Regions from separate parts of the Comamonas denitrificans genome, predicted to be linked through region 1. Evidence: predicted binding sites of a transcription regulator. Region 1 holds the regulator's gene; the other holds the start of a gene.

Evidence for each region. Region 1 encodes sigma-54, which starts transcription at its own class of promoters, with help from an activator protein. Its sites were predicted from a motif close to TGGCANGNAANCTGCTTT; they were not measured.
Region 2: a site for sigma-54 is predicted at 8,166-8,183, ahead of ACFO24_RS13135 (P-II family nitrogen regulator). Genes of this name have one in related genera too.

Annotation. Positions count from the first base shown of each region.
Region 1 covers NZ_JBHSEY010000017.1:80,562-96,311, reverse strand. The annotation lists gene ACFO24_RS05530 (THUMP domain-containing class I SAM-dependent RNA methyltransferase) at 1-1,106, opposite strand, end outside; gene rpoN (RNA polymerase factor sigma-54) at 1,157-2,707, opposite strand; gene lptB (LPS export ABC transporter ATP-binding protein) at 2,711-3,499, opposite strand; gene lptA (lipopolysaccharide transport periplasmic protein LptA) at 3,496-4,146, opposite strand; gene ACFO24_RS05510 (thiol:disulfide interchange protein DsbA/DsbL) at 4,252-4,878, opposite strand; gene ACFO24_RS05505 (SPOR domain-containing protein) at 4,951-5,568, opposite strand; gene argS (arginine--tRNA ligase) at 5,593-7,296, opposite strand; gene ACFO24_RS05495 (DUF2214 family protein) at 7,335-7,781, opposite strand; gene ACFO24_RS05490 (LysR family transcriptional regulator) at 7,778-8,710, opposite strand; gene ACFO24_RS05485 (malate synthase G) at 9,014-11,212, shown strand; gene ACFO24_RS05480 (class II glutamine amidotransferase) at 11,344-12,114, shown strand; gene tal (transaldolase) at 12,235-13,194, shown strand; gene pgi (glucose-6-phosphate isomerase) at 13,191-14,792, shown strand; gene ACFO24_RS05465 (creatininase family protein) at 14,807-15,688, opposite strand; gene ACFO24_RS05460 (protein-disulfide reductase DsbD family protein) at 15,746-15,750, shown strand, end outside.
Region 2 covers NZ_JBHSEY010000058.1:7,005-22,754, forward strand. The annotation lists gene gmk (guanylate kinase) at 1-294, shown strand, start outside; gene rpoZ (DNA-directed RNA polymerase subunit omega) at 318-521, shown strand; gene ACFO24_RS13110 (RelA/SpoT family protein) at 635-2,893, shown strand; gene greB (transcription elongation factor GreB) at 3,008-3,586, opposite strand; gene glnA (type I glutamate--ammonia ligase) at 3,817-5,223, shown strand; gene glnL (nitrogen regulation protein NR(II)) at 5,271-6,482, shown strand; gene ntrC (nitrogen regulation protein NR(I)) at 6,469-7,980, shown strand; gene ACFO24_RS13135 (P-II family nitrogen regulator) at 8,223-8,561, shown strand; gene ACFO24_RS13140 (ammonium transporter) at 8,650-9,990, shown strand; gene ACFO24_RS13145 (glutamate synthase-related protein) at 10,220-14,917, shown strand; gene ACFO24_RS13150 (glutamate synthase subunit beta) at 14,938-15,750, shown strand, end outside.

The sequences.
Region 1 (15,750 bases):
CTCCAGCCGCTGAAGTTTTTCTTCCAGTGGCTGGCCAGTTGGCTGAAAAATTCCACACCATCTTCGGTCTGGGCGCTTTCGCGGCCCATGCGTTCTACCGCGTCCATGCGCTGCGCGGCATTGCGGCCAAAGCTGCCGGCGGCGGCAATGCGCTCGCCATAGGGCGGGTTCAGCAGCAGCACGCCGGGTTGCGCGCAGGGGGGCATGCGCTGCAGGGCATCGCCGCCGCGCAGCTCAATGGTGTCCAGCACGCCGGCGCGTTCGGCATTGCGCTGGGCAAAGTCCACCATGCGGTGCGAGATGTCAGAGCCATAGATGGGCACCGGGCTGGTGTCCAGAATCTGCGCCTCGGCCTCGTCGAGCATGCCTTCCCAGACGTGGCGCTGAAAGGGGATGAGCTTTTCAAACGCAAAGCGGCGCAGGATGCCGGCCGGAATGCGCCGGGCGATCTGCGCCGCCTCGATCACCACCGTGCCGCTGCCGCAGCAGGGGTCGTACAGCGGCTGGGGGTGGTCGCCGTGCGGGTTCCAGCCGGTGGCGGCGATCATGGCGGCGGCCAGGGTTTCTTTCAGTGGGGCATCGCCCGTGTCTTCGCGCCAACCGCGTTTGAACAGGGCTTCGCCCGAGGTGTCGATGTACAGCGTGGCCGTGTCGGTGGTCAGGTGCAGGTGGATGCGCACGTCCGGGTGGTGCGTTTCCACGCTGGGACGCACGCCACCGCGCTTGGCACGAAAGCGGTCGGCCACGGCATCTTTCACGCGCAGGGCGGCAAAGTTCAGGCTGGTCAGCGGGCTGTGCTGGGCGGTGACCTCGACTTTGAAGGTGCGCTGCGGGTCAAACCACACTTCCCAGGACACTTGGCTGGCGGCGCGGTACAGGTCGTTTTCGTTGCGGTAGTCCTGCAGCGCCAGCTCAATCAGCACGCGCTGGGCCAGGCGGCTGTGCAGATTGAGCTGCAGCACATCGCGCCAAGCACCGCGCACCATGACACCGCCCCGGCCCACGAGCAAATCCTGCCCGCTGGCACCGGTAATGGTGTGGACCTCATCGGCCAAAAAATCTTCCACGCCAGCGGCGCAGGGCAAAAATAAATGCAGTTGGTTCATAAGTGGTGCGAAGGATAGCGCCGCGTCGTTGGCAAGAGCGTTGGCGGGCTTTAAACCGTTTTGCGCAAACTGGTGGCCGGGATGTTCAGCGCCTCGCGGTACTTGGCGACGGTGCGGCGGGCGCATTCGATGCCTTGGGCGGCCAGAAGGTCGGCGATTTTGGCATCAGACAGGGGTTTTTTGGGGTTTTCTGCCGCAATGAGCTGGGCAATGACCGTTTGCACGGCGGTGCTGGAGGTGCTGCCGCCGGTATCGGTTTGCACGCCCGAGCTAAAAAAGTAGCTGAATTCAAAGGTGCCTTGCGGCGTGGCCATGTATTTGCCATTGACGGTGCGGCTGATGGTGGAGGTGTGCAAGTCCAGGGCCTGCGCCACTTCGCGCAGCACCAAGGGGCGCATGGCGACGGGGCCGTGTTTGAAAAACCCCGCTTGCTCCTGCACGATGGCCTGGGCGACGCGCAAGATGGTGTCAAAGCGCTGGGCGAGGTTTTTCACGTACCAGCGCGCCTCTTGCAGCTGGCTGTGCAGGCCGGCGTAGCTGGCATGGCTGCGCTGCCCGCGCAGGGCCTGGGCGTAGAGGGCGTGGACGTTCAGGCGCGGCAGCACTTCGGGGTTGAGCTGCACCTGCAGGCCCTGGCCGCTGGGGCGCACCAGTACGTCGGGGATGAGGCGTGCCTGGGCAATGGCGGCAAAGCGCCGGGCGGGGTTGGGTTCGAGTTGGCCAATCCAGCGCAGGGCCAGGGCGATGCGCTCCGGGGGGGCGGCGCAGTGCTGGGCCAGGGTGCGCACATCTTTGCGGGCCAGCAGGGGCAGTGGCTGCTCGCACAGTGCCAGGGCCAGCTGGTACAGGGCGTGGTCGGCATGGGCCGGTTGCGCTTCTTGCGCCCAGGCGTGGCGCAGTTGCAGGCGCAGGCATTCGGCCACGTTGCGGGCACCGATGCCGGCGGGCTCCATGCTTTGCAGCAGGCCCAAGGCCAGCTGCAGGTGGTGCATGAGGGTTTGGCGGGTTTCTGCCGCGCTGGGGGTTTCGGCTTCTGTGGCTACCTCGGGCAGCAGGGCGTGCGCCAGTTCGGGCAGGTCGCCATCGAGGTAGCCGTTGTCCAGCAGGTTGCCGATCAAAAACTCGAGCGCAGCCCGTTCGGCCGGGGCCAGGCGCAGGTTGCTGGCTTGTTCTTGCAAATGCGCTTGCAAGCTGGGGGCGCTGGCGGTGAAGTCGTGGGGCAGGGCCTGTTCGCTGTCGGCGTTGGCGGGCGCGGGGCCGGGGGGTGCATCGTCCCAATCGAAGGCGGAGAGGGAGTCGCCCTCCCAACTGAGTGCTTCTAATTCAGGAGCTTCTTGCGCGCTTTCTGATTGGTTATCAGGGGTATTAAATTCTGAATCGCTGGATATATCAGCGCTTACAGCTTCTTTTTCAGGAGTGGATGGGGCGGTGGCCTCGGCCTCTTCCAATTCTAAAAAAGGGTTGTCCAACACCCGTTGCTGCACTTCTTGCTGCAGCTCCAGGCTGGACAGCTGCAGCAGGCGCAGGGCTTGCTGCAATTGCGGGGTCAGCTGCAGCTGGATGCCGGGGCGAATCGAGAGATGCGGTGCGGCCCCGACCATGGCTTACATGCGGAAGTTGTCGCCCAGGTACACCCGGCGCACTTCGGGGTTGTCCACGATGGCTTGCGGCGTGCCGTGGGTGAGCACCGTGCCCTCGCTGATGATGCAGGCGTGGTCGCAAATGCCCAGCGTTTCGCGCACGTTGTGGTCGGTGATCAGCACGCCAATGCCGCGCGCTTTGAGAAAACCGATGATGCGCTGGATCTCGATCACGGCAATCGGGTCGATGCCGGCAAAGGGCTCGTCCAGCAGAATAAAGCGCGGGTGCGTGGCCAGGGCGCGGGCGATTTCCACGCGCCGGCGCTCGCCGCCGGACAGGGCCAGCGCCGGGGCATCGCGCAGGTGCTCGACGTGCAGCTCTTGCAGCAGACTGGTCAGCTGGCGCTCGATCTCATCTTTGGCCAGGGGCTTGCCAGCGGCATTTTTTTGCAGCTGCAGCACGGCGCGGATGTTGTCCTGCACATTGAGTTTGCGAAAAATCGAAGCCTCTTGCGGCAGGTAGGACAGGCCCAGGCGCGCGCGTTGGTGCATGGGGCTGCGGGCGACCGATTGGCCATCAATCAGCACATCGCCGCCATCGCTGCGCACCAGGCCGACAAGCATGTAAAACGAGGTGGTTTTGCCCGCGCCGTTGGGGCCAAGCAGGCCGACCACTTCACCGCTTTTGACGGTGAGCGAGACATCTTTGACCACCTGGCGCTTGCCATAGGTTTTGGCCAGATTGCGCGCTTGCAGGCAGCTAGTGGCGCTGCTGAGCGCAGCCAAAGAGGGTTCTTGCGGCTGCTGCGTCATGGTTCTTGCGGAGCGGTCAGTTGCGGGGTGGCTTGCAGCCTTGCGCCCGCTGCGGGCGTGCCGGCCGGGCTGGCTGAAGGGGGCGCTTTGGGGGCCAATACCGCCCGCACCCGGCCACCGCTGCTGCTGCCGGGCTTGTTGCCCGCTTGCGGTGTTTGGCTGTCCACGGTGAAAACATCGGTCAGGTTGTTGTACGTGATTTGCTGGCCGGTAATGTCATCGCTCAACTTGCCGCCGGTATAGCGGCGCAGCTGGGCGCGGCGAATCAGGCGCACATCGTCTTTGCGGCCATCGTATTCAATGACTTCGGCCTCGCCCTCGACAAACTCCTCTGGCGCACCGGGGGCGGTATCGCGCTTTTGGCGAAAAAAGGCGCGTTTACCGCTGGCGGCAGTGACCACACCATATTGGTAGCCCTGCGGGTCTTGGCGCACATCGAGTTGCGCCCCGCGCAGCACGATGGAGCCTTTGGTCATCACCACATTGCCGGTGAACACGCTGGTTTGCTGCAGCTCGTCATGGCGCAGGGCATCCGATTCGATGTGCATGGGCTGGTCACGGTCGGCCCGCTCGGCGTGGGCGGGCAGCACCATGGCCGCCGCAAAGGTCAGCGGCAAGAAAGAGAGGAGGGTGGGCAGGCGCTTCATAAATTAGGCATGGTTTTTGCGTGTGATTGTAGTCACCCTGCAGCAGCAACAACAAAGCCCGCCGAAGCGGGCTTGGGCAGCCGTGACGATGGGTTCAAGCACGCTTTACGTGCGTTTGCGCTCTTGCTCAATCAGTTGGTTGGTGATTTGAATCATGCGCTCAAAGCCGCCGGCCATCGAGCCATCGGTGTAGTAACGCCCAGCAATGCCCATGGCCGGGGTGCCTTCCACCTGGTACTGGTCTTGCAGTTGTATGGCCTGGCGCACCTGGGTGGCCACGCTAAAGGATTGGTAGGCGGCTTCAAACTTGGCGCGGTCCACGCCTTGCTCGGCCACCCAGGGGAAGAGAACCTCGGGTTGGTCGAGGCGCTTTTTCTCATCCTGAAAGGCTTTGAAGACTTTGCCGTTCAAGGCTTGGGCCTGGCCCAGGCTTTCCAGGGCGTAGTAAATGCGCTGCAGGGGCTCAAAATTTTTGTTGAACCCGACGTGCACCAAACGCACGCTGACATCTTTGGCGGCGGTCTTGCGCCACGCTTCAAAGACAGGGTCAAAATTTTTGCAGTGCGAGCAGCCGTAAGAGAAGAACTGCACCACCTCGATCTGGCCTTTCGGGGCCAGCACCGAAGCGGGTTGCTTCAACGTGGCGTAACCGCTATTGGCCTGGGCGGCGAAAGAAAAAACACTGGGGACTGCGCCCAGCAGGGCCAGTTGGGCAAATTCACGACGTTTCATTCAAGGTTTCTCCAAAATAGTGCCCCGCTAAGAGTGGGGGGCGGGCAATCGGTTCCCGCCCGCGTGGCGTGCTTACTGGTGAATGCGCACCAAGGCGGCATCGATGCCGGTGTCGCCCAGTTGCTGTTTTAAGGCTTCGGCCTCGCTGCGCTGGGCCATGGGGCCAATGCGCACGCGGTACACGGGGCGGCCGTTTTGTTCGCGTTCGCTCACGCGGGCTTGCTGGCCGATCAGGCCCAGTTTGGCGCGTTGGGCATCGGCATCGGCCTGGCTGCGAAAGGCCCCCACCTGCACAAAGTACACAAAGCCGTCCGAGGCGGCCGCTTTGGCTTTTTCGGCTGCTTCGGCCTTCTCTGCTTTTTCGGCCTTGGCAATTTGGGCCTTGGCCAAGTCCCCTAAAGGATCATTCGACGCTGTGGCCTGGGCGGCAGGGGTTTCGGTGGGGGCGACCCCTTCGGGCTTGACCTCCACGGGCGCAACCGGTGGAGGCGTGACCTTGCCGCCCAAGGCGGTATTGGGATTCCAATCGGCTTGCGGCATCCGGGGGCTGGCGGTTTTGTCCCCATCCATGGTGAGAAACGGCACCGGAATTTTGCTGACGTACACCGCCACGGCAAAGGCGGCGCCCAAGCCCACCAGCAACCCCAGGATAAAGCCCAGGATGGTGCCGCCTCGTTGTTGTTGTCGCATGCAGCGCTCCTTGAAGTTGTGGCTTTACATGCGCTGGGGCGCAGACACCCCCAGCATGGCCAGCCCATTGGCCAGCACCTGGGCGGTGGCCGCCACCAAGGCCAGGCGCGCGAGTTTGACGGCCTCGTCATCGACCAAAATGCGCTCGGCATCGTAGTAGCTGTGGTACGCCGAAGCCAGCTCGCGCAGATAAAAGGTCACATCGTGCGGCGCATTGCCCTGGGCGGCAGCGGTGAGCATTTCGGGGTACTTGGCCAGCAGCAGCATCAGCGCCTGGGCCTGCTCGCCGTGCAGGGGGCTCAAGTCCACCTCGCGCAGCGCTGCCAGGTCGTAGTCTTCACGCCAGCCGCGCAGCACCGAGCAGATGCGGGCATGTGCGTACTGCACGTAGTACACCGGGTTGTCGTTGTTCTTGGCCACGGCCAAGTCCACGTCGAAGGTGTATTCGGTATCGGGCTTGCGGCTCAAAAGGAAGAAGCGCACGGCATCCTTGCTCGTCCACTCGATCAAATCGCGCAGCGTCACGTAGCTGCCCGCCCGCTTGCTGATCTTCACTTCTTCACCATTGCGTACCACGCGCACCATGGTGTGCAGCACGTAGTCGGGGTAACCGGCGGGAATGCCCACCTCGGCCGCCTGCAGGCCCGCACGCACGCGGGCGATGGTGCCGTGGTGGTCGGTACCCTGAATGTTCACCACCTTGGTAAAGCCGCGTTTAAATTTTTGAATGTGGTAGGCCACATCAGGCACAAAGTAGGTGTAGCCACCATCGCTTTTGCGCATCACGCGGTCTTTGTCGTCGCCGTAGTCGGTGGATTTCAGCCACAGCGCGCCGTCTTGCTCGTAGGTCTTGCCGTTGGCGATCAGGCGCTGCACGGTGGCTTCGACGTGGCCGTTGGTGTACAGGCTCGATTCGAGGTAGTACTCGTCGAACTTGAGGTTGAACGCCTGCAGGTCTTTGTCTTGTTCGTTGCGCAGATAAGCCACGGCGAACTGGCGGATGTTGTCGTAGTCTTCCACATCGCCATTGGCGGTGAACTCGCGGTCATCGGCCTGCACGGTTTCCTTGTTCAGGAAGGCCTGGGCGATGTCGGCAATGTAGTCACCGTTGTAAAAATTCTTGGCCAGCGGGTTGTCGGCGTCGGTGGGCCAGCAGTCGTCGCCGGGCTTGAAGCCCTTGGCGCGCAGCTGGGTGGATTTGGTCAGCGTGTCGATCTGCACGCCCGCGTCGTTGTAATAGAACTCGCGGTGGACGTTCCAGCCTTGGCTGGCGTACAGGTTGCAAATTGCATCGCCCAGCGCCGCCTGGCGGCCATGGCCCACGTGCAGCGGGCCGGTGGGGTTGGCCGAGACAAATTCCACCAGAATTTTTTCGCCCCGCTCGGGCTGCTGGCCAAACTTGTCGGCCTGGCCCAGCACTTCGCGGATCACTTCCTGCTTGGCGGCGGGTTTCAAGCGAATGTTCAGAAAGCCGGGGCCCGCAATTTCAATGGCATCCACCCACTGCTGAAAGGCGGGCGTGGCCTCCAGCGCGGCCTTGAGCTGCTCGCCCAGGGCGCGCGGGTTGAGCTTGAGCGGCTTGGCCAGTTGCATGGCCGCCGTGCAGGCATAGTCGCCGTGGGCCGCCACTTTGGGGTTTTCAAAGGCGGCGCGGGTGCCCGCACCGGGGGAGAGTGTTTCTAGCTCGCCAGCCAGGGCTGCGAGCAATTGCTGTTTGACTAAAAGCATAGGGGCGCAATTTTACGTGTGTCTGGGGCGGTGCCTGCTCACCACCCGCGTGCCCAAAATACGGCAAGCACGGCGATGAAGGGCATGATGTGCGTGTGCAGCATGATGGCGCTGCGCAGGCGGTTGATCTCGTGGCTGCTGGGCAGTGTGCCGTCGGCATCCAAGGTGCGCACCCAGCGGCGGATGGTGAAACTGGGCCGCGCCACAATCACCAGGGTGATGAGCACCAGGGTCATCTTGACGTGAAACAGCGGCTGGCCAACATACCACTGCCAGCCTTTGATGCCCCAGACCACCCGGGCCACGCCCGATAGCAGCAGCACGGTGACCGAGGCCAGGAAAATCCAGTCCAGGCGCAGCAGGCGGCGCACCACGGCAGCGTTCAGCCATTCTTGCCGGCACAGCGCCGCTTGGCTGGAGGAGAACACCACCATCGCCAAAATCGCCACTAGGTGCAGGCTGGCCAGTACAGATTCCAACATCATGCGATTACTCCTTGGCGCCAGAATTCGGGGCGCTCATAGTGCATTTTTAAAAAATCAATCCACAGCCGCACGCGCAGTGGCATGTGTTTGCGCTGCGGAAACACCATGTAAATCCCATTGGGCGGGGCGGCAAAGTCTTCCAGCAGCGGCACCAAGCGCCCGGCGGCGATGTCGGTATCGACCTCCCAGGTGCTGCGCCAGGCAATGCCCCAGCCGTCCAGGCACCAGTCGTACAGGACTTGGCCGTCGGTGCAGTCCAGGGGGCCGCTGGGCTTGATGTAGGCCACATCGCTGCCGCCTTCGGGGCGCGGCAGGCGAAAGGCCCAGCCCCGGATTTGCGAGGCATCGCTGGACAGGGTCAGGCAAGCGTGCTGCGCCAGCTCTTGGGGGTGCTGCGGGGTCCCACGCCGGGCCAGATAGTCCGGGGCGGCCACGCACAGGCGGCGGTTGTCGGCCAGGCGCACGCTGATCAGGGACGAATCGGGCAAATCGCCCACGCGCACCGCGCAGTCGTAGCCCTCGGCGGCCAAATCCACCACCCGGTCAGAGAGGTTGAGCGAGATTTTTACCTCGGGGTGCAGGGCGTAAAACTTGGGCACCAGCGGGGCCACGTGGCGGCGGCCAAAACCGGCCGGAGCGGTAATGCGCAAATGCCCAGCGGCTTTTACGCCCCCGGCGGAAACGCTGGCCTCGGCATTGCTGACATCGGTGAGCAGGCGCTGGCAGTCTTCCAAAAAAGCACTGCCTTCGTGCGTCAGGCTGATGCGCCGGGTGGTGCGCACCATGAGTTTCACGCCCAGGTGCTCCTCCAGCGCATCCAAGCGCCGCCCCATGATGGCCGGGGCCACCCCCTCGGCCTTGGCGGCAGCGGTCAGGCTGCCTTTGGTGGCGACCGAGACAAACGACTCAAAAGCTTTTAATTTATCCATAAACAGCACGCAAATGTGCAAAAAATGAGAGTGAAATATAGCCAAAACGCAATACCAGAAAGCGGTACCAGCTATTAAAAGCGCAATGCTTTACCCCTCTGGCACAGGGCGTTGCCAAGGGGGGCAGTGTCGGCCGTCTTTGCATAAAAGTCATGAGTTTCAGGATATTCAGGCGGTTTATTCCTTTTCGCATTTCTAATACAGTGCGCTGTGAAGCGCTCTTCCCCTGCCCTGGCGCTGCCCAGTGCTGCGCTGGCCAGGGTCGCCCTCGCGGATTTTTGGTTTTTTTGACAAGGGATTTCCATGACTGCTCGTATTCCTGCGCACAGCCTGCAAGTGGCTGACGTTCTGCACCAATTTATCAACACCCAGGTGCTGCCGGGCACCGGCCTGGACGCGGCCGCTTTCTGGCAGGGGTTTGATGCCCTGGTGCGCGATTTGGCACCGAAAAACGCCGCCCTGCTGGCCGAGCGCGAGCGCCTGCAAAAAGAGCTGGACACCTGGCACCAGGCCCACCCCGGCCCGATTGCCGACATGGCGGCTTACCAGCAGTTTCTGACCCAGATTGGCTACATGGTTCAGCCCCCCCAGGGCGTGCAGGCCACCACCGAAAACGTGGATGCCGAGCTGGCCAGCATGGCCGGCCCGCAGCTGGTGGTGCCCATCATGAATGCCCGCTACGCCCTGAACGCGGCCAATGCCCGCTGGGGTTCGCTGTACGACGCGCTGTACGGCACCGATGTGATCAGCGACGAGGACGGGGCGCAAAAAGGCCCGGGCTACAACCCGCTGCGCGGTGCCAAGGTGGTGGCCTTTGCCCGCAACTTTTTGGACCAGGCCGTACCCCTGGCCCAAGGCTCGCACCGGGATGCCAGCGGCTACCGCGTGGAAGGCGGCCAGTTGGTGGTGGCGCTGCAAAACGGCAGCACCACCGGCTTGCAAGATGCCGCCCAGTTTGTCGGTCACCAAGGCGAGGCGGCCGCCCCCACCAGCGTGTTGCTGGTGAACAACGGCCTGCACATTGACATCCTCATCAACCGCGCCACCCCCATTGGCCAGGCCGATGCGGCCGGCGTGGCCGATGTGGTGGTGGAGGCGGCCTTGTCCACCATTTTGGACTTGGAAGACTCGGTGGCCGCCGTGGATGCCGACGACAAGGTGCTGTGCTACAGCAACTGGCTGGGCATCCTTAAGGGCACGCTGACCGAATCCTTTGAAAAAGGCGGCAAAACCGTGACCCGTGGCCTGAACGCCGACCGCGTTTACACCGGGGCCAACGGCCAGCCGGTGACGCTGCACGGCCGCTCGCTGCTGTTTGTGCGCAACGTGGGCCATTTGATGACCAACCCCGCCATCCTGTGGGGCGCAGACCACCAAGAAATCCCCGAAGGCATTTTGGATGCGGTGGTCACCACGGCGATTGCCATCCACGACCTGAAGGGCCACGGGGCCAACGGCATTCGCAACTCGCGCACCGGCAGCGTCTATATCGTCAAGCCCAAGATGCACGGCCCGGCGGAAGTGGCCTTTGCCAACGAGCTGTTTGGCCGCGTCGAGCAGCTGCTGGGCCTGCCGCAAAACACGGTCAAGCTGGGCATCATGGACGAGGAGCGCCGCACCTCGGTGAACCTCAAAGCCTGTATCGCCGCCGCCCCGGCCCGCGTGGCCTTTATCAACACCGGCTTCCTGGACCGCACCGGCGACGAGATGCACACCGCCATGCACGCCGGCCCCATGATCCGCAAGGGCGACATGAAAACCAGCGCCTGGCTGGCCGCCTACGAAAAGAACAACGTGCTGGTGGGCCTGACCATGGGCCTGCGCGGCCGCGCCCAGATCGGCAAGGGTATGTGGGCCATGCCCGACCTGATGGCCGCCATGCTGGAGCAAAAAATCGGCCACCCCAAAGCCGGGGCCAACACCGCCTGGGTGCCCTCGCCCACCGGGGCCACGCTGCACGCGCTGCACTACCACCAGGTGAAAGTGGCCAGCGTGCAGGCTGAGCTGGAAAAAATCAGCGCCGATACCGAACGCGCCAACATCCTGGCCGACCTGCTGCAAGTGCCCGTGGCCAAAAATCCCCAGTGGACCGAGGCCGAGAAGCAGCAAGAGCTGGATAACAACATCCAGGGCATCCTGGGTTACGTGGTGCGCTGGGTCGATCAGGGCGTGGGCTGCTCCAAGGTGCCAGACATCAACGACATCGGCCTGATGGAAGACCGCGCCACGCTGCGCATCTCCAGCCAGCACGTAGCCAACTGGCTGCTGCACGGCATCGTCAGCGAGGGCCAGGTGCGTGCCACCTTTGAGCGCATGGCCGCCAAGGTGGACCAGCAAAATGCCGGCGATCCGCTGTACCAGCGCATGCATGACCGCTATGACCAATCGGCCGCCTACCAAGCCGCTTGCGATCTGGTGTTCAAGGGCGTGGAGCAGCCCAGCGGCTACACCGAGCCGCTGCTGCACGCCTGGCGCTTGAAAGTGAAAGCCGCCGCCCAGTGAAGGCATAACAACGCCTAAACGGCCACCGCCAAAACGCCCAAGGCACCCAGACAATGCGCTGGGTGCCTTCTTTTTTTACCTACACTGCCAGTTTCACAGGGTTTGCGGGAACGAGGAAGAAGTCAAAAGCTATGTGCCAACTGCTTGGAATGAATTGCAACACGCCCACCGATGTGCGCTTTAGTTTTTCGGGCTTCAGCCAGCGCGCGGGCAACACCGGCGACCACACCGATGGCTGGGGCATCGCCTTTTTTGAGGGCAAAGGGCTGCGCCAGTTTGTCGATCGCGAGCAGGCCAGCACCTCCCCCATTGCGCAGCTGATTCGCAACTACGCGATCAAAAGCGAGAACGTCATCGCCCACATCCGCAAGGCCACCCAAGGCCAGGTGGCGCTGGAAAACTGCCACCCCTTTGTGCGCGAGCTGTGGGGCTTTAATTGGGTGTTTGCCCACAACGGCAATTTGGTGGACTTTGCGCCCAAGCTGCACAGCCATTTTTACCCCGTCGGCACCACGGACAGCGAGCTGGCCTTTTGCTGGATCATGCAAGAGCTGGCCAAGTCCCACGCCGGCATGCCCACGCTGCACGAGTTGAGCATCACCTTGCAGGACTTGGCGCGGCGCATCAGCCCGCACGGCACGTTTAATTTTTTGCTCTCCAATGGCCAGGCGCTGTGGGCGCATGCCACCACCGACCTGTGCTTTATCGAGCGCCGCCACCCCTTTGCCACAGCGCATTTGAGCGATGAGGATGTGAGCCTGGATTTTTCCACCTGCACCACCCCGGACGACCGCGTGGCCGTGATCGTGACCGCTCCGCTGACGAAGAACGAAACCTGGACCCCGTTTGAGAAAGGGCGCATCCATCTGTTTGAACATGGGCGCTTGGTAGCACTGCAATAAAAAGAGCTGTTTGCGCTTGAATAACGTGGATTTAATGCTTTAAGCGCTAAAAATTCATTGAAGTAAAAGCGCAAGCAGCTATTTTTTTAAGATTTATTCATCGCTTTTTGGGAACCCCTTATGAACCAACTGAACGCGTTAAAACAAGTCACCACCGTGGTGGCCGACACCGGCAATTTTCAGCAACTGGCGCAGTACCGGCCCCAGGATGCCACCACCAACCCCTCGCTGATTTTGAAAGCCGTGCAGCAGCCGCAGTACGCGCCGCTGTTGCACGAGGTGGTGCAGCGCTTTGCCGATGCGCCCCTGGACGACCTGATGGACCGCCTGCTGGTGCGCTTTGGCTGCGAGATTTTGGCCGTGGTGCCGGGGCGCGTTTCGACCGAGGTCGATGCCCGCCTGTCGTTTGACACCAACGCCACCGTCACCCGCGCCCAGCGCCTGATCGAGCTGTACCAGGGTGCGGGCGTGCCGATTGACCGGGTGCTGATCAAAATCGCCGCCACCTGGGAAGGCATCGAAGCGGCCCGCCTGCTGGAGCAGCAAGGCATTCACACCAATCTGACGCTGCTGTTCTCCAAAGTGCAGGCCATTGCCTGCGCCCAGGCCAAGGTGCAGCTGATCTCGCCCTTTGTCGGGCGCATTTACGACTGGTTTAAAAAACAAGCGGGCAGCCAGTGGGACGAGGCCGCCATGGCCGGGGCCAACGACCCCGGCGTGCGCTCGGTGCGCGAGATTTACCAGTACTACAAGCGCTTTGGCATCACCACCGAGGTCATGGGCGCGAGCTTTCGCAACGTGGGGCAAATCGTGGCGCTGGCCGGGTGCGATTTGCTCACCATCGCGCCCGAGCTGCTGGCCCAGTTAGAAGCCAGCACCGCGCCGGTGCTGCCCGCCCTGGATGCCCAGGCCGCGCGGCAGCTGGACATCGCCCCCGTGCACTACGACGAGGCCAGTTTCCGCTTTGCCCTGAATGAAGATGCCATGGCCACCGAAAAGCTGGCCGAAGGCATTCGCGCCTTTGCCGTCGATACGCGCAAGCTGGAGGATTTGCTGCGCCAAGCCGGGGCCGGCGCATGAGCTGCAGCGCCTCCCCCGCCTGGGCGGCCTTGGTGGCACATTACCAAGACGACATGGCGCACTTCAATCTGGCCCAGGCGTTTGCCAGCAACCCGCAGCGCCTGGCCCAGCACAGCCAGCAAGCGCCGCACGTGTACGCCGATTTGTCGAAAAACTTTTGCACCACCCAGACGGAATCCTTGCTGCAGGCCTTGGCGCACGACTGCGGCTGGCAAGCGCGGCGCGATGCCATGCTGGCGGGCGAGCCGATCAACACCACCGAGGGGCGCGCCGCCATGCACTGGCTGCTGCGCATGCCGCGCGATGGCGGGCAGCTGCGCCAGCACCCGGTGGTGCAGGCCTGGCCCCAGGCGCAGTGGGACACCCTGGCCGCCGCGCACGACACCTTGAATGCCATGCTGGCGCTGGCCGAGCAGGTGCGCGCCGATCGCCAGATTACCGACATTGTGAATATTGGCATTGGCGGCTCGCACCTGGGGCCCGAGGTGGTGGTGCAGGGGCTGGAGGATTGGGTGGATGCGGGCAAGCGCTTTCACTTTGTCTCGAACGTCGATGGGCATGAGCTGGGCCATGTGCTGCGCCAAGTGCGGCCTGAATCGACGCTGTTTTTGATTGCCTCCAAATCCTTCACCACGGCCGAGACCATGCTCAACGCCCACTCGGCCCGCGAATGGTTTTTGCGCCAGGGCGGCTGCGCCCAGCCCTCGGCTGCGGTGTCGATTGCCCAGCACTTTGTGGCGCTGACCACCAATGTGGCGGCAGCGCAGGCGTTTGGCATCACCCGCTGCCTGGAGTTTTCGGACTGGGTGGGGGGGCGCTTTTCGCTGTGGTCGGCCATTGGCCTGCCGATTGCCATTGCCATTGGGCAGGAGCAGTTTCGCGACCTGTTGGCCGGGGCGCACGCCATGGATGCGCACTTTTTCAATGCCCCCATTGGGCACAATTTGCCGCTGCGCCTGGCGCTGCTGGACATTTGGTACCGCAATTTTTGCCACCTGGGCAGCCGCTGCATTGCCCCCTACAGCCATGGCCTGCGCCGCCTGGCGGCGTATTTGCAGCAGCTGGAGATGGAGAGCAACGGCAAGCGCGTCACCCACGCAGGCCAGTGCCTGACCACGCCCACGGCCCCCATCGTCTGGGGCGAGCCGGGCACCAATGGCCAGCACGCCTTTTTTCAGCTGCTGCACCAAGGGCAGGATGTGGTGCCCGTGGAATTTATTGTGGCCCGGGGCGGCGGCAAATACCTGGGGGCGCACCAGCACAGCCTGGTCATCAACGCCATTGCCCAGGCCCAGGCGCTGATGCTGGGCCGCCACGGCGTGAGCGCCCACCAAGATTGCCCGGGCAACCGGCCCAGCAGTTTTTTACTGCTGCAGCAGTTCAATCCGGCCTCGGTCGGGGCCTTGATCGCTTTGTATGAGCACCGTGTGTTCAGCGCTGGGGCGATTTGGGGCATCAACAGCTTTGACCAATGGGGCGTGGAGCTGGGCAAGCAACTGGCCCAGCAACTGCGCCAGCGTGAGGAGCAGGGCGACTGGGATGGCGTGGATGCCTCCACCCGCGACCTGATGGCGCAGCTGGGGCCGGCGGCGGCTTAGATCGTGAACACGTTCTAATACGCCGGGCCCACGGTATCCAGCGGCAGTTGGTGCATTTCTTGGAGCAACTGCGCCAAGCCCTGCGCCGCAGCTTCGACCAGCGCCTGCCCGCGCTGGGCATCGGCGGCGGCGGCATTGCCCGCTGCCCCGGCGGGGTTGTAGTCCTGCATGGCCCAGCCCAGTTTGGCGCTTTTGCCGTTGCCCAAAATGGCAAAACGCTGGGCCCGCGTGGCGGAGGTGGAGGCAAAATTTTGCGCCCGCGCCATCTGCACTTGTTCAGGGGCCAAATGCAGCAGCATGGAGGTTTCAACCTCGCCCGCGTGGACACCAAAGCGGTGCTCATGGGCGCTGAAGGCCGCGTGTACCTCTTGCGGCAGCGGCAGATTGAACCAGCTGCAGTGAACCACCAGCAGGCCATGCTGCTGGCGCAATTGCCGCGCCACGATGTCCATGCTGCTGACGTTGCCGCCGTGGGCGTTAAAGAGCAGCAGTTTTTTCACCCCGGCGCGGGCCACGCCTGCGCCAATGTCGCCCCACAGCGCCAGCAAGGTGGCCGGTTGCAGGCTCAAGGTGCCGGCAAAGGCCTGGTGCTCCCCACTCAGGCCAATGGCCTGGGTGGGCAGGGCCAGGGCCGGAACGTGGGCGGGCAGCTGCGCCAGGGCGGCGGCCACCAGGCCCTCGGCCAGCGCGGTATCGACGCGCAGGGGCAAGTGCGGGCCATGCTGCTCGGTGGCCCCCAAGGGCAGGACGGCAATGGTCTGGGCGGCCAGGCCCTGGGTTTGCGCCAGCGCAAAGTCGTGGGCCGTTACCTCGGCCCAATAGCGGCTGGGCCAGCGGGGCAGGGTAGATTCAGCGGGAAAATGGGCGGAAAAATCCGCAGAGCAATCGGTGGACATAGTCCCCGCATTATTGATCTGGGGAACCACCCCCTCTTGCCTTAACTCGAAAACCAGATGTC
Region 2 (15,750 bases), on a different contig from region 1:
CGCGATGCTTTCCCGCAAGCGGTGCTGATTTTTATCTTGCCCCCCAGCTGGGAAGAATTGCGCTCACGCCTGGAAAACCGGGGCGAAGATGCGCCCGAGGTGATTGAACTGCGCATGAAGAATGCCGCCACCGAAATGGCCCAGGTCAAAGAATTTGACTTCGTTATAATTAACGAGTTATTCGAGAGTGCGCTGTTTGACCTCAAAACCATTATTCACGCGCACCGCCTCAAATACACCAGCCAGCGCCGCCTGCGCTCTGATGTATTCACTTCCCTTCACCTGCCTGTTTAATTTTTTGCTGGAGTACCCTGCCAATGGCACGCATTACCGTTGAAGACTGCCTAGAGCAGATCCCTAACCGCTTTCAATTGGTGCTGGCCGCGACCTACCGCGCCCGCATGTTGAGCCAAGGCCACGCCCCCAAGGTGGAGTGCCAAAACAAGCCAGCCGTCACGGCACTGCGCGAAATTGCTGAGGGCAAAATCGGCATTGAAATGCTGAAAAAAGTCCCGGGCTAAAACGTGTTTGGGGGCATGGTGCAACCTATCCCCCCAGCAATAAGGGCACCGCTTTTTGCGGTGCTTTTTTTTTGCACCTGCACAAGCTTGTTTTATCACGCTACAGTTGGTCTATGAACGCGGCTGCCACCACATCGTCCTTTCCTTCCCTTCCCATTGACAAAAACCTGCCCGAAGCAGAGCGCTTGCGCTTGGCAGCCGATGTCTCGGCCCAGCATTTCGAGCATTTGCTGGGTTTTTTAAGCTATTTGGACAGCAACAGCACCGCCATGGTGCGCCGCGCTTGGCAGTTTGCCGACCAGGCCCACCGCAACCAATGGCGCAGCAGCGGCGATCCTTACATTACCCACCCGATTGCCGTGGCAGGCATCTGTGCCAACTGGAAACTCGATGCGCAAGCGCTGTCCGCTGCCTTGCTGCACGATGCCATGGAAGACTGCGGCATCACCAAAGACGATTTGCGCCAACAGTTTGACGAGACGGTGGCCGAGCTGGTCGATGGCCTGACCAAGCTGGACAAGCTGCACTTCAACTCCCGCGAAGAGACCCAGGCCGAATCCTTTCGCAAAATGCTGCTGGCCATGGCCAAGGATGTGCGCGTCATCCTCATCAAGCTGGCCGACCGCACGCACAACATGCGCACCATGGGGGACATGCCGCGCAGCAAGTGGGGGCGTATTTCGTCTGAAACTCTGGAGATTTTTGCTCCTATTGCCCACCGTTTGGGCCTGAACCAGTCCTACCGCGAGCTGCAAGACCTGGCTTTTCGCCACCTGCACCCGTGGCGGTATGAAACGCTGGAAAAAGCGATTGCCAAATCCCGCACCCGCCGCAACGACTTGGTGCAGCGGGTACACAACGAGGTCGAGGCCACGTTTAAACGCGTTGGCCTCCCGGCCCGCTTGGCCGGTCGAGAAAACACACTGTTTGTGCTCTACCAAAAAATGCAGCGCAACCACTTGAGCTTTGCCCAGGTGACCGACATTTACGGCTTTCGCATCATCTTGCCCACCACCACCGATTGCTACACCGCCCTGGGGGTGCTGCACCAGCTGTACAAGCCCGTGCCGGGCCGCTTCAAAGACCATATTGCCATTGCCAAAACCAATGGCTACCAATCGCTGCACACCACGCTGGTTGGCCCATCGGGGGTGAACATCGAATTTCAGCTGCGCACCGAATCCATGCACATCGTCGCTGAGGCGGGGGTGGCTGCCCACTGGCTGTACCAATCCGAGGGCCGCCAGCAAGAGGCGCTGAACACCAAGTGGCTGCAATCGCTGCTGGACATTCAAACCGAAACGCGCGATGCCAGCGAGTTCTGGGACAACGTGAAGGTCGATCTGTTTCCGGACTCGATCTACGTTTTCACCCCCAAGAGCAAAGTGTTCTCCATGCCGCAAGGGGCCACGGCCATTGACTTTGCCTACGCCATTCACAGCAACGTGGGCCACCATGCCTGCGGGGCCGTCATCAACGGCGAGGTAGCCAGCCTGCGCACGGTGCTCAAAAGCGGTGACGTGGTGGCCATTACCCTGGACGAGAACGCCGCGCCCAACGCCATGTGGCTGAATTTTGCCAAGACCGGCCGGGCCCGCTCCAAAATTCGCAACCACCTCAAAACCGTGGCGCAAACCGAATCGGCCGCCCTGGGCGAGCAGCTGCTGACCCAGGCCCTGCGCGAAGAGGGGATTGCTGACCTGCCCTCCGACGAGGAGGCCCAAGATGCCCTGTGGCAGGCCATCCTCAAGCCTGGACAGACCCAAACCGAGCTGCTCTCGGACATCGGCCTGGGCCGCCAGGTGGCGACCTTGGTGGCGCAGCAAATCACCGCCTACCTGCAGCACCAGGGCCAGCGCCCCGATGCACTGCTGCTAACCCAGCAGCGCTTTACGCAAGGCAACCGGCCCCAGCGCAGCGTCATCCTGGACAGCCAGAACCGCACCGCCACCCACTACGCCCCGTGCTGCACCCCGGTGCCGGGCGATGAGGTCATTGGCTACCTGGGCCATGGCGATGGCCTGCACATTCACCGCAGCGACTGCCCCGAAGCGCAGCGGCTTTTGGAGCGCCAGCCCGAGCGGCACATTGCCGTGGAATGGGGCGAAGACATCCACAACGACCATCTGTACAACGCCAACATTACCTTGGCCGTGCAAAACGGCCGGGGTGTACTGGCGCGCATTGCCCAGGTGCTGGCCGATAGCGATGTGGATATCCGCCGCGTGGACATTGAGGACGAATCGGCCATGCAGACCACCGTGCTGCGCTTTACCATCGCGGTGCACGACCAGCTGCAACTGGAGAGCGCATTGCGGGCGCTGCGCCGCAATGCGGCGGTGCGCAGCTGCAGCCGGGTGCTGGCACCGTAGGCCGCGCACAGCACACCAGCATTAAAAACAAGAGCTGTTTGCGCTTAAAAATAAAGGAATTCAAGGCAAAAAGCCTTTGAAACCTTTTATTTAAAAGCGGAAACAGCTCTTTTTTTATTTTAATTGGGCCGGGCTTGGCGGGTATTGCACTGCCAACACCTCCAGCATCCGCACCCCGGCGGGTGTGGGCAGGGGCACTTCATCGCCCACCCGCGCTTTGAGCAAGGCCCGGGCCACGGGGGCCACCCAACTGACCTGGCCCTGGCTGGTTTGCGCCTCGTCAATGCCCAGGATGGTGATGGTGCGCTCGACCTCTTCATCATCCACATAGATGACGGTGGCCCCAAAAAAAACCTGGTCGCTGCCGCTGTGCACGCTGGGCTCGACCACCTCGGCCATCTCTAGGCGCTTGGTTAAAAAGCGAATGCGCCGGTCAATTTCGCGCAAACGCTTTTTGCCGTAGAGGTAGTCGCCGTTTTCTGAGCGGTCGCCATTGCTGGCGGCCCAGTGCACGGTTTCCACCACCTTGGGGCGTTCCTCGTCAATCAGGGCCAGCAGCTCGGTTTTCAGCGCCGCGTAGCCCTGCGGGGTGATGTAGTTCTTGCTGCCGGGGGGGATTTGGGGCAGGCGGGGCAGGTCGTCGTCATCGTCGTCCTGGTGCCCATCGGGTTCTTTGGTGAAGGCTTTGCTCATGGGGGGCGATCTTCACACAAGCGCACGGCTGCGCCAACGGATCGGCCCCCACGGCGCAGCGGCTTTTGCCTCAACTTGGTGCAGGGCCAGGGCGGCCATGCACCGCAATGGTTCATGGCCGCCTGGGCCGGGGGCTTCGCTCCCCAGAGCACTCACCAGGGCATAAAGATGGCACGCTTGTTGCTTAAACCTGGGAGTTCCTCCACCTCTTAGCAAACGAGAGCACTTCCATGTCACTGAAAACCCACTCCCTCCTCCAAGAGCACAACGCCCGCTGGGTCGATCTGCGCTTTACCGACACGCTGGGCAAAGAGCACCACGTCACCTTCCCCGCCGAGGCCATGCAGGCCGATGCCTTTGAAGACGGCAAGATGTTCGATGGCTCGTCCATCCACGGCTGGAAGGGCATCGAAGCCTCAGACATGGTGCTGCTGCCCGACGACCAGACCGCCGTGCTCGACCCCTTTGCCGAAGAGCCCACCGTCATCGTGCGCGCCGATGTGCTGGAGCCATCGACCATGCAGGGCTACGCCCGCGACCCGCGCTCCATCGCCCGGCGGGCCGAGCTGTACCTGCGCTCCACGGGCATTGCCGATACCGCCTACTTTGGGCCGGAGCCAGAATTTTTCATCTTCGATTCAGTGCAATGGCAAACGCAGATGGACAGTGCCAGCTTCCAGATCCACTCTGCCGAAGGTGCCTGGGCGAACAACCAGGACATGGGCGGCCACAACCCCGGCCACCGCCCGCGCGTCAAAGGGGGCTACTTTCCGGTGCCCCCCGTCGATTCGCTGCACGGCGTGCGCACGGCCATGTGCAACGCCATGCAGGCCATGGGCCTGAAGATCGAGGTGCATCACCATGAAGTGGCCAATGCCGGGCAGTGCGAAATTGGCGTGGCCTTCAACACCCTGGTGAACAAGGCCGACGAGGTGCAAATCCTCAAATACTGCATCCACAACACCGCCCACGCCCACGGCAAGACTGCCACCTTCATGCCCAAACCCCTGGTGGGCGACAACGGCTCGGGCATGCACGTGCACCAGTCGCTGTTCAAGGACGGCAAGAACCTGTTCTTTGGCACCGAGTACGCCAACCTGTCGGAGCTGGCGCTGTTCTACATCGGCGGCATCATCCACCACGCCCACGCCCTGAACGCCATTACCAACCCCGGCACGAACAGCTACAAGCGCCTGGTGCCCGGCTATGAAGCGCCGGTAATGCTGGCGTACTCGGCCAGCAACCGCTCGGCCTCGATCCGCATCCCCCACACCTCCAGCCCCAAGGCGCAGCGCATCGAATGCCGCTTCCCCGATCCGCTGGCCAACCCCTACCTGGCGTTCTCGGCCCTGCTGATGGCCGGGTTGGACGGCATCCGCAACCGCATCCACCCGGGCGACGCGATGAGCAAAAACCTCTACCACCTGCCCCCGGAAGAAGCGGCCAACGTCCCGCGCGTGGCGCACAGCTTGGCGCAGGCGCTGGACGCACTCAAGGCCGATAATCGCTTTTTGCTGGAAGGCGGAGTTTTCACCGAAGACATGCTGCAGGCCTATATCGACTGCAAAATGGACGAGGTCACCCGCCTGCGCCAGGCCGTACACCCGGTTGAATTCGACCTGTACTACAGCCTGTAAAGGATGCGCGGCAGCGGCCCTTTTCCTTCCCCCACACCAGAGAAAGCGTGAACGATACCGCTGCCCCCACCCCTGCTGCCACGGCCAGCGAGTGCCTGACCGGGCCCATGCCCGCGCTGGCCCATCTGGCCACCGCGGTGCTGCTGCTGGATGCGCAATTGCGCATCCAGTACGCCAACCATGCGGCCGAGCAATTGCTGGCCACCGGCCTGTCGCGCCTGCGCAACCAGGCGTTCAGCACGTTTTTGGACGATGCCGACGGCAGCGCCGCCGCCAACCTAGATTTGGCACTGCACGCCCAGCAGCCCTACACCCAGCGCCAAGCGCGGCTGCTGGGTGCGGGCGAAATGCAGTTGGCCGTGGCCGATTACACCGTCACCCCCCTGCCCGCCACACTGGGCACCGCCCCGGCCGCCCCGGAACAGGCGGACACCCCAGGGGGCCAACAATTGCTGGTGGAGCTGCACCCGCTGGACCGGCTGATCCACAACAACCGCGAAGACAGCCTGTTCACCACCAACCAAGCCACCCGCGCCCTGGTGCGCGGCATGGCGCATGAGATCAAAAACCCGCTGGGCGGCATTCGCGGTGCCGCGCAGCTGCTAGAGCGCCAACTAGACAGCGCCGAGCTGCGCGAATACACCGCCGTCATCATCCACGAGGCCGACCGCCTGCGCGCCCTGGCCGACCGGATGCTGGGTGCCCGCCAGCCCCCGGCCTTTGCGCGGGTAAACATCCACCAAATTCTGGAGCGCGTGCGCCGCATCCTGCAGGCCGAAGCGGGCGATGCCGTGCAACTGGTGCGCGATTACGACCCCAGCCTGCCCGAGGTCTGGGCCGATCCCGACCAGTTGATCCAAGTCTTTCTCAACATCATGGGCAACGCCGTGCAATGCCTGCTGGAAATGCCCCCCAACCAGGCTGCCGACAGACTGCCGCCGCGCGTGCTGATCCGCTCGCGCGTGCTGCGCCGCTTCACCATCGGCACGCGCTGCCACGCCCTGCTGTGCCAGGTGGAGATCGAGGACAACGGCCCCGGCATCAGCACCGAGCTGCGCGAGACGGTGTTCTACCCCATGGTCACCGGGCGCTCGCAGGGCACCGGCCTGGGGCTGCCCATTGCCCAGGCCATCATGCAGCAGCACGGCGGCCTGATCGAATGCGAGAGCCAGCCGGGGCAGACCATCTTCAAAGTTCTGGTGCCCTTTCCTCCCACCAACGATGGCACTGTGCCAGGAGATTCCCATGCCCAGCCCTGAGCTTGTCTGGATCATTGACGACGACCAATCCATCCGCTGGGTGCTGGACAAGGCACTGGCCCAAGCCGACCTGCACACCTGCGTCTTTGACAGCGCCGAAGCCGCCCTGGCCAAGCTGGCCAAAGCCCCGCCCAGCGCCATCCTGACCGACATCCGGATGCCCGGCATGGACGGCCTGGGCCTGCTGGCCCAGGTGCGCCAGACCTGCCCGCAGGTGCCGGTGATCATCATGACGGCGCATTCCGACCTGGACAGCGCCATCCAGTCCTACCAAGGCGGCGCCTTTGAGTACCTGCCCAAACCGTTTGACGTGGACGAGGCCGTGGCCCTGGTGCGCCGCGCCCTGGCGCACGCCCGCGAGGCCCGCGCAGCCCTGGACAACCAAAGCGCCACCGCCTCGGCGGACATCCAGACCGACGGTTTGATTGGCGAAGCGCCCGCCATGCAGGAAGTCTTTCGCACCATTGGTCGGCTGTCGCAGTCGCACATCACCGTGCTCATCAATGGCGCATCAGGCACCGGCAAAGAGCTGGTCGCCCAGGCCCTGCACCGCCACAGCCCGCGCCGCGCCGCGCCCTTTATTGCGCTGAACATGGCGGCCATCCCGCGCGACCTGATCGAGTCCGAACTGTTCGGCCACGAGCGCGGCGCCTTCACCGGGGCCACCGCCCAGCGCCAAGGCCGCTTTGAGCAGGCCCAGGGCGGCACGCTGTTTCTCGATGAGATTGGCGACATGCCACTCGAGGCGCAAACGCGCCTGCTGCGCGTGCTGTCCGAGGGCAGCTTTCACCGCGTGGGCGGGCACACCGCCATCCGTGCCGATGTGCGCATCATTGCCGCCACGCACCAAAACCTGGAGATGCTGGTGCGCCAAGGACGCTTTCGCGAGGACTTGTTCTACCGCCTGAACGTCATCCGCATCCAGCTGCCCACCCTGAGCGAGCGGCGCGAGGACATCCCCCGCCTGGCCGCTTTTTTCCTGCAGCAAAGCGCGCGCGAGCTGGGCATGGCCCCGCGCACGCTCTCACCCCAGGTGCAGCAGCACTTGGCGCAATGGGACTGGCCGGGCAATGTGCGCCAGCTGGAGAACGTTTGCCGCTGGATCACCGTCATGGCGGCCAGCCGGGAGGTTCACCTCAGCGATCTGCCCCTGGACGTGCAGCAAGCCCCCAAGGCCGCCGCCGAAGGGCTGCCGGGCAACGCAGACAACGCAGGCACCGCCCCCATCACCTGGGAACACGCCTTGGGCCAATGGGCCGGCAACGCCCTGCGCCAGGGTCAGGGCGACTTGCTGCAGCAGGCACTGCCCGCCTTTGAGCGCATCATGATCACCACCGCCCTGCGCCACACGGCCGGCGGCCGCCGCGATGCGGCCCAGCTGCTGGGCTGGGGCCGCAACACGCTCACGCGCAAAATCAAGGAGCTGGGCCTGGAAGCGGCTGCCGCCAGCGAGCACGACGGCGACAGCGACAACCACAGCGACGACGAAGACAGCTGACAACCGCCCCAGGGCCGGCCCCGGTGCCGGCCCTGGCAGGGGCCAAAAACGGGCACCCTCCCACCCCCACGCACAATAACGGGACGAAGCCACCACAGGCCCAGCCCCAAAAATAATAAAAATAATAGCTGTAAGCGCTTTACCTATAAGCGCAAAGTGCCAAAAACACTCAAACTTTTCATTTCTGGCACGGCTTGTGCTTACCTGCTGGGTATTCATTCACCCTACACCAGGAGCGCACTATGCGGATCGTGACCGCCATCATCAAACCCTTCAAGCTCGACGAGGTGCGCCAGGCGCTCTCAGACCTGGGCATCCGGGGCATCACCGTCACCGAAGTCAAGGGCTTTGGCCGCCAAAAGGGCCACACCGAGCTGTACCGGGGGGCCGAGTACGTGGTCGATTTTCTGCCCAAGGTCAAGGTCGAGGCCGCCGTCGAGGCCAGCCAGGTTGAGCTGGTCATCGAGGCCATCGAAAACGCCGCCCGCACCGGAAAGATCGGCGACGGCAAGATTTTCGTCACCGTGCTGGAGCAGGTGGTGCGCATCCGCACCGGCGAAACCGGCCCCGAAGCCCTGTAGAGCGCCCCCTTGCCCCCAGCGGCGAGCCCTCCCTTTTGCCATCCCTTTTTGCCCCCCTTTTGCCACCCTTTTTCTGCAAGAGACTGACATGAAAAAATCACTTCCTGCCATCGCACCAGGCCTGCCCCTGGGCCTGCTCCTGGGTTTATCAACGGCTGCGCCCAGGGCCTTCGCCCAAGAAGCGGCCGCCCCGGCCCTGGAAGCCGCAGCCAGCCTCAACGCGGGCGATACCGCGTGGATGCTGACCTCCACCATGCTGGTGATTCTGATGGTCATCCCCGGCCTGGCGCTGTTCTACGGCGGCTTGGTGCGCAGCAAAAACATGCTGTCCGTGCTGGCGCAGGTGTTCACCATCTTTGCGCTGATCACCGTGTTGTGGGCCATTTACGGCTTTTCGCTGACCTTCGGCGGCACAGGGCTGTTTTACGGCGGTTTTGACAAGCTGTTCCTGGCCGGCATCACGCCGGAGACGCTCTCGGCCACGCTGGGCACCATTCCTGAATACGTGTTCGTGGCCTTCCAGTCCACCTTTGCCGCCATCACCGTGGCGCTGATCGTGGGGGCGTTTGCCGAGCGCATGAAGTTCTTGGCCGTGATGATCTTCTCGGTGCTGTGGTTCACCCTGAGCTACATCCCCATGGCGCACATGGTCTGGGGTGGCGGCCTGCTGGCCGAAGATGGAGCGCTGGATTTTGCCGGCGGCACCGTCGTCCACATCAACGCCGCCGTGGCTGGGCTGGTGGGGGCATACATGACCGGCAAACGCATCGGCTTTGGCAAGGAGGCGCTGCCGCCGCACAGCCTGACGCTGACCATGGTGGGGGCCTCGCTGCTGTGGGTGGGCTGGTTTGGTTTCAACGCCGGTTCGGCCGGGGCGGCCAACGGCATTGCCGGGCTGGCCTTCATCAACACCATTTTGGCCACTGGCGCAGCCACCGTGGCCTGGCTGGTGGCCGAGGGGCTGCACAAAGGCAAGGCCTCGATGCTGGGGGCGGCCTCAGGGGCGGTGGCGGGGTTGGTCACCATCACCCCGGCGGCCGGGTTTGTCGGGCCGATGGGCTCCATCGCCATGGGCTTGGTGGCCGGGCCGCTGTGCCTGTGGGGCGTGTCGGGCCTCAAGCGCCTGCTGAAAGCCGATGATGTGTGCGACGTTTTCGGCATCCACGGCGTGGGCGGCATTCTGGGGGCCATTCTGACCGGCGTGTTCTGCGCCGCCAGCCTGGGTGGGGTGGAGCCAGAGGGCTTCAACATGGCCGCGCAAGTGTGGGTGCAGTGCAAGAGCGTGCTCATCACCGTGGTCTGGTGCGCGGTGGCCTCGTTCCTGTGCTTCAAAGCGGCTGACCTGCTGGTGGGCCTGCGCGTCTCGGAAGAAGACGAGCGCCGGGGTCTGGACATTTCCGTGCATGGCGAGCGGGCCTATGTGTCCTGATGCCTGACGCGGCAGCGCCGTGCTTAACGGCGCAGCGCAGCACAGCGCCCATGCCCAATATGGGGCATGGGCGCTCTTTTTTGGTGCATGGCAGGGGGTACGGCGGCGCTGCAGCACGCCCCCCTGCGCACCGCCCCAGGGGGAGGTGGGTACTGCTTCAACTTGGCACGGTGTTTGCTTATCACCGAGAGAACCCCTTTTCCCTTCGCACCAACAAAGTGGCCCTGCTATGACCGAGACGATCCAGACGGTTTTACCGACCCCCGAAGAAATCCACAGCGCCCACGCCCAGGGCCTGTACGCCAATGCCGAGCACGATGCCTGCGGTGTCGGTTTTGTCGCCCACTTGAAAGGCCGTGCTTCCCACGCCATCGTGGCGCAGGGCTTGCAGATTTTGGAGAACCTGGACCACCGGGGCGCTGTGGGGGCCGACCCGCTGATGGGCGATGGTGCCGGGCTGCTGATTCAAATCCCCGATGCCTTCTACCGCGCCGAAATGGCCCGCCAGGGCGTGCAGCTGCCCCCGCCCGGCGAATACGGCGTGGGCATGATTTTTCTGCCCAAAGAGGCGGCCTCGCGCCAGGCCTGCGTGCAAGAGCTGGAACGTGCCATTGCCGCCGAAGGCCAGGTGCTGCTGGGCTGGCGCGATGTGCCGGTGAATACCGCGCTGCCCATGTCGCCGGCCGTGCGCTTGTGCGAGCCGATCATCCGCCAGGTATTCATTGGCCGGGGCGGTGATGTGCTGGTGCCCGATGCGCTGGAGCGCAAGCTGTACGTGATCCGCAAAACGGCCTCGGCCCGCATCACCGGCCTGCAGCTGACGCACAGCGCCGAGTACTACGTGCCCAGCATGTCGTGTCGCACCGTCATCTACAAAGGGCTGCTGCTGGCCGATCAGGTGGGCCAGTACTACCTGGATTTGCAGGATGAGCGCGTGGTCTCGGCCCTGGCGCTGGTACACCAGCGGTTTTCCACCAACACCTTTCCCTCGTGGCCGCTGGCCCACCCCTACCGGCTGGTGGCGCACAACGGCGAGATCAACACCGTCAAGGGCAACTTCAACTGGATGCGGGCGCGTGAGGGCGTGATGCGCTCGCCCGTGCTGGGCGACGATCTGGCCAAGCTCTACCCCATCACCATGGAAGGCCAGTCCGACACCGCCACCTTCGACAACACGCTGGAGCTGCTGGTCATGGCCGGCTACCCGCTGGCCCAGGCGGTGATGATGATGATCCCCGAAGCCTGGGAGCAGCACGCGCTGATGGATGCGCAGCAACGCGCCTTCTACGAGTACCACGCTTCCATGATGGAGCCGTGGGACGGCCCCGCGGCCATGGTGTTCACCGATGGCCGCCAGATCGGTGCCACGCTGGACCGCAACGGCCTGCGCCCGGCGCGCTTCATCGTCACCGACGACGATCTGGTGGTGCTGGCCTCTGAAGCGGGCGTGCTGCCGATTGCCGAGGAGCGCATCGTGCGCAAATGGCGCTTGCAGCCGGGGCGCATGTTTTTGATCGACCTGGAGCAAGGCCGCATCGTCGAGGACGAGGAGCTCAAACGCCAATACGCCTACGCCCGCCCCTACCGGCAGTGGATCGACAACGTGCGCGTGCGCCTGGACGGCATCCCGGCCCAGGACGCAGCCCCCGGCCTGGCACCGGCAACGCTGCCGCCCCTGCAGCAAGCCTTTGGCTATAGCCAAGAAGACCTGCAGCTGCTGCTCACGCCCATGGCTTTGAGCGGCGAGGAAGGCATCGGCTCCATGGGCAACGATGCGCCGCTGGCCGTGCTCTCGCAGCGCAGCAAGCCGCTGACGCACTACTTCCGCCAGCTGTTTGCGCAGGTGACCAACCCGCCCATCGACCCCATCCGCGAGGCGGTGGTGATGTCGCTGGTGTCCTTCATCGGCCCACGCCCCAACCTGCTGGACATCAACGCCGTGAACCCGCCGCTGCGCCTGGAGGTGAGCCAGCCGGTGCTCGATGCCGGGGCCATGGCGCGGCTGCGCCAGATTGAGCAGCACACCGGCGGCAAGCTGCGCAGCTGCGAGATCGACATCACCTACCCCGCGCCCTGGGGGGCCGACGGCATCGAGGCGCGGCTGGCCTCGCTGTGCTCGCTGGCGGTGCAAACCATCCAAACGGGCAGCAACATCCTGATCCTGACCGACCGGGGTGTGTGCGCTGAGCGCATCGCCATTCCGGCGCTGCTGGCGCTGTCGGCCATCCACCACCACCTGGTGCGCGAAGGGCTGCGCACCGCCGCCGGGCTGGTGGTGGAAACCGGCAGCGCCCGCGAGGTACACCACTTTGCCGTGCTGGCCGGGTATGGGGCCGAGGCCGTCCACCCCTGGCTGGCGCTGGAAACCCTGGCGCACCTGGCCCCCAGCCTGGGCACCACGCCGCAAAAGGCGCAGGCCAACTTCATCAAGGCGGTAGGCAAGGGCCTGTCCAAAATCATGTCCAAGATGGGCATCAGCACCTACATGTCGTACTGCGGGGCGCAAATTTTTGAGGCCGTGGGCCTGAACGCCACGCTGGTGGACAAATACTTCCACGGCACGGCCAGCCAGATCGGCGGCATTGGCCTCTTCGATGTGGCCGAAGAAACCCTGCGCCAGCACCGCGCGGCCTACGCCCGCCAGCCCACCCTGCAGCCGCTGATGGACGCAGGCGGCGAATACGCCTGGCGGGCCAGCGGCGAAGCACACATGTGGACCCCGGATGCCATCGCCAAGCTGCAGCACAGCACGCGCGCCAACCGCTACGACAGCTACGAGGAATACGCCCGCATCATCAACGACCAAAGCGAGCGCCAGATGACGCTGCGCGGCCTGTTCGAGTTCAAGATCGACCCGACCCGGGCCGTGCCGCTGGAGGAAGTGGAACCGGCCGCCGACATCGTCAAGCGCTTTGCCACGGGTGCTATGAGCCTGGGCTCGATCTCGACCGAGGCGCACGTCAATCTGGCCATCGCCATGAACCGCATCGGCGGCAAAAGCAACACCGGCGAGGGCGGCGAAGACCCGGCGCGCTACCGCGAAGAGCTGCGCGGCCTTTCCATCCGCAAGGGCAAGCGCCTGAGCGAGGTGCTGGGCGATGTGGTCGAGGTGGACTACACCCTGCAAGAAGGCGACAGCCTGCGCTCCAAGATCAAGCAAGTGGCTTCCGGGCGCTTTGGCGTGACCACGGGCTACCTGGTCTCGGCCGACCAAATCCAGATCAAGATGGCGCAAGGGGCCAAACCCGGCGAAGGCGGCCAGCTGCCCGGCGGCAAGGTATCCGACTACATCGGGCGGCTGCGCCACTCGGTGCCGGGTGTGGGCCTGATCTCGCCACCGCCGCACCACGACATTTATTCCATCGAAGACCTGGCCCAGCTCATCCACGACCTTAAAAACGTCAATCCGCAGGCGGATGTGTCGGTCAAGCTGGTGTCCGAAGTGGGCGTGGGCACGATTGCCGCCGGGGTGGCCAAGGCCAAGGCCGACCACATTGTGATTGCCGGACACGACGGCGGCACGGGCGCGTCGCCCTGGTCGTCCATCAAGCACGCAGGCACGCCGTGGGAGCTGGGGCTGGCAGAAACCCAGCAAACCCTGGTCTTGAACCGCCTGCGCGGCCGGGTGCGCGTGCAAACCGACGGACAGCTCAAAACCGGGCGCGACGTGGTGATTGCCGCCCTGCTGGGCGCGGACGAGTTCGGCTTTGCCACCGCGCCGCTGGTGGTCTCGGGCTGCATCATGATGCGCAAATGCCACCTCAACACCTGCCCAGTGGGCGTGGCCACGCAAGACCCGGTGCTGCGCCAGCGCTTCTCGGGCAAGCCCGAAGAGGTGGTGAACTTCTTCTTTTTCGTGGCCGAAGAAGCCCGCCGCCTGATGGCCCAACTGGGCGTGCGCCGCTTTGACGACCTGATCGGCCGCGCCGACCTGCTCGACACCCGCAAAGGCGTAGCGCACTGGAAGGCCCAGGGCCTGGACTTCAGCCGCGTGCTGGCCCTGGCCCCCGCCCCAGCCGACGTGCCGCGCCGCCATGTGGACGTGCAAGCGCACGGGCTGGAAAACGCCCTGGACCAGCAGCTCATCGCCCAAGCGCAGGTGGCTTTGGCCCACGGCCAGCCGCAACAACTGCGCGTGTCGGCCCGCAACGTCCACCGCTCGGTCGGCGCCATGCTCTCCGGCGAGCTCATCCGCCGCCACCCGGACGGCCTGCCCGACGGCTGCTTGCAGGTGCAATTTGAGGGCACAGGCGGGCAAAGCTTTGGGGCCTTCCTGGCCCGTGGCATCACCTTCGATTTAACGGGGCAGGCCAACGACTACACCGGCAAGGGCCTCTCGGGTGGCCGCCTGGTGGTGCATCCGCACGCTGACTTCAAGGGCAACGCGGCGCAGAACATCATCGTGGGCAACACGGTGCTGTACGGCGCGACCTCGGGCGAAGCCTTTTTTGCCGGGGTGGCGGGCGAGCGCTTTGCCGTGCGCCTGTCGGGTGCCAGCGCGGTGGTGGAGGGCACCGGCGACCACGGCTGCGAATACATGACTGGCGGCACCGTGCTGGTGCTGGGGGCCACGGGGCGCAACTTTGCCGCTGGCATGTCCGGCGGCGTGGCCTACGTGTACGACGCAGACGGCAGCTTTGCCGGGCGCTGCAACCTGGCCCAGGTGGCCCTGGATGCCGTGCTACCCGCCGCAGAGCAAATCGCCGCAGGCATCCCCCTGCACCAGGGCGAGGCGGACGAGGCCCTGCTGCTGCGCCTGCTGCAACAGCACCACACGCTCACCGGCTCGGCCCAGGCGGCCGCGCTGCTGGCGCAATGGCCAGCCGTGCGCTCGCGCTTCGTCAAAGTCTTCCCCCACGAATACCGCCGCGCCCTGAGCACGCAGCAAGCCAGCACTGCCACGGCACAAGAAACGGCCCTGGCCTGAACCGAACAAGGAACACCATCATGGGAAAAATCACAGGTTTTTTGGAATTTGCCCGCGTCGAGGAAAGCAGCGAGCGCGTGGAACTGCGCCTGCGCCACCACCGGGAGTTTGTGCAGCACCTCAGCCCCGAACAGGCCCGCCAGCAAAGCAGCCGCTGCATGGACTGCGGCACGCCCTTTTGCCACAACGGCTGCCCGGTGAACAACGTGATTCCGGACTTCAACGACTTGGTGTACCAAGACGACTGGCAACGCGCCAGCACCGTGCTGCACGCCACCAACAACTTCCCGGAATTTACGGGCCGCATCTGCCCCGCACCGTGCGAAGCCGCCTGCACGCTGAACATCAACAGCCAGCCGGTGGGCATCAAAAGCATCGAGCACGCCATCATCGACCGGGCGTGGGCTGAAGGGTGGGTACAACCCCAGCCCGCCGCCCACAGGACTGGCAAGCGCGTAGCCGTCATCGGCTCCGGCCCGGCCGGGCTGGCCGCTGCCCAGCAACTGGCCCGCGCCGGGCACGCCGTGACGGTGTTTGAGAAAAACGAGAGCATTGGCGGCTTGCTGCGCTTTGGTATTCCCGACTTTAAGCTAGAAAAATCTCACATCGACCGACGCATTGACCAATTGATCGCCGAAGGCGTGGTGTTCCGCACCAACACCCTGGTCGGGGCGGTGCAGGACGCGGCCACCCTGGCCCAGGGCGTGGCCGTGGTCACCCCCGAAGAATTGCAGCGCAGCTTCGATGCCCTGCTGCTGGCCGGCGGCGCAGAAACCTCGCGCGACCTGCCCGTGCCGGGGCGCGAGCTGGCCGGCGTGCATTTCGCTATGGAG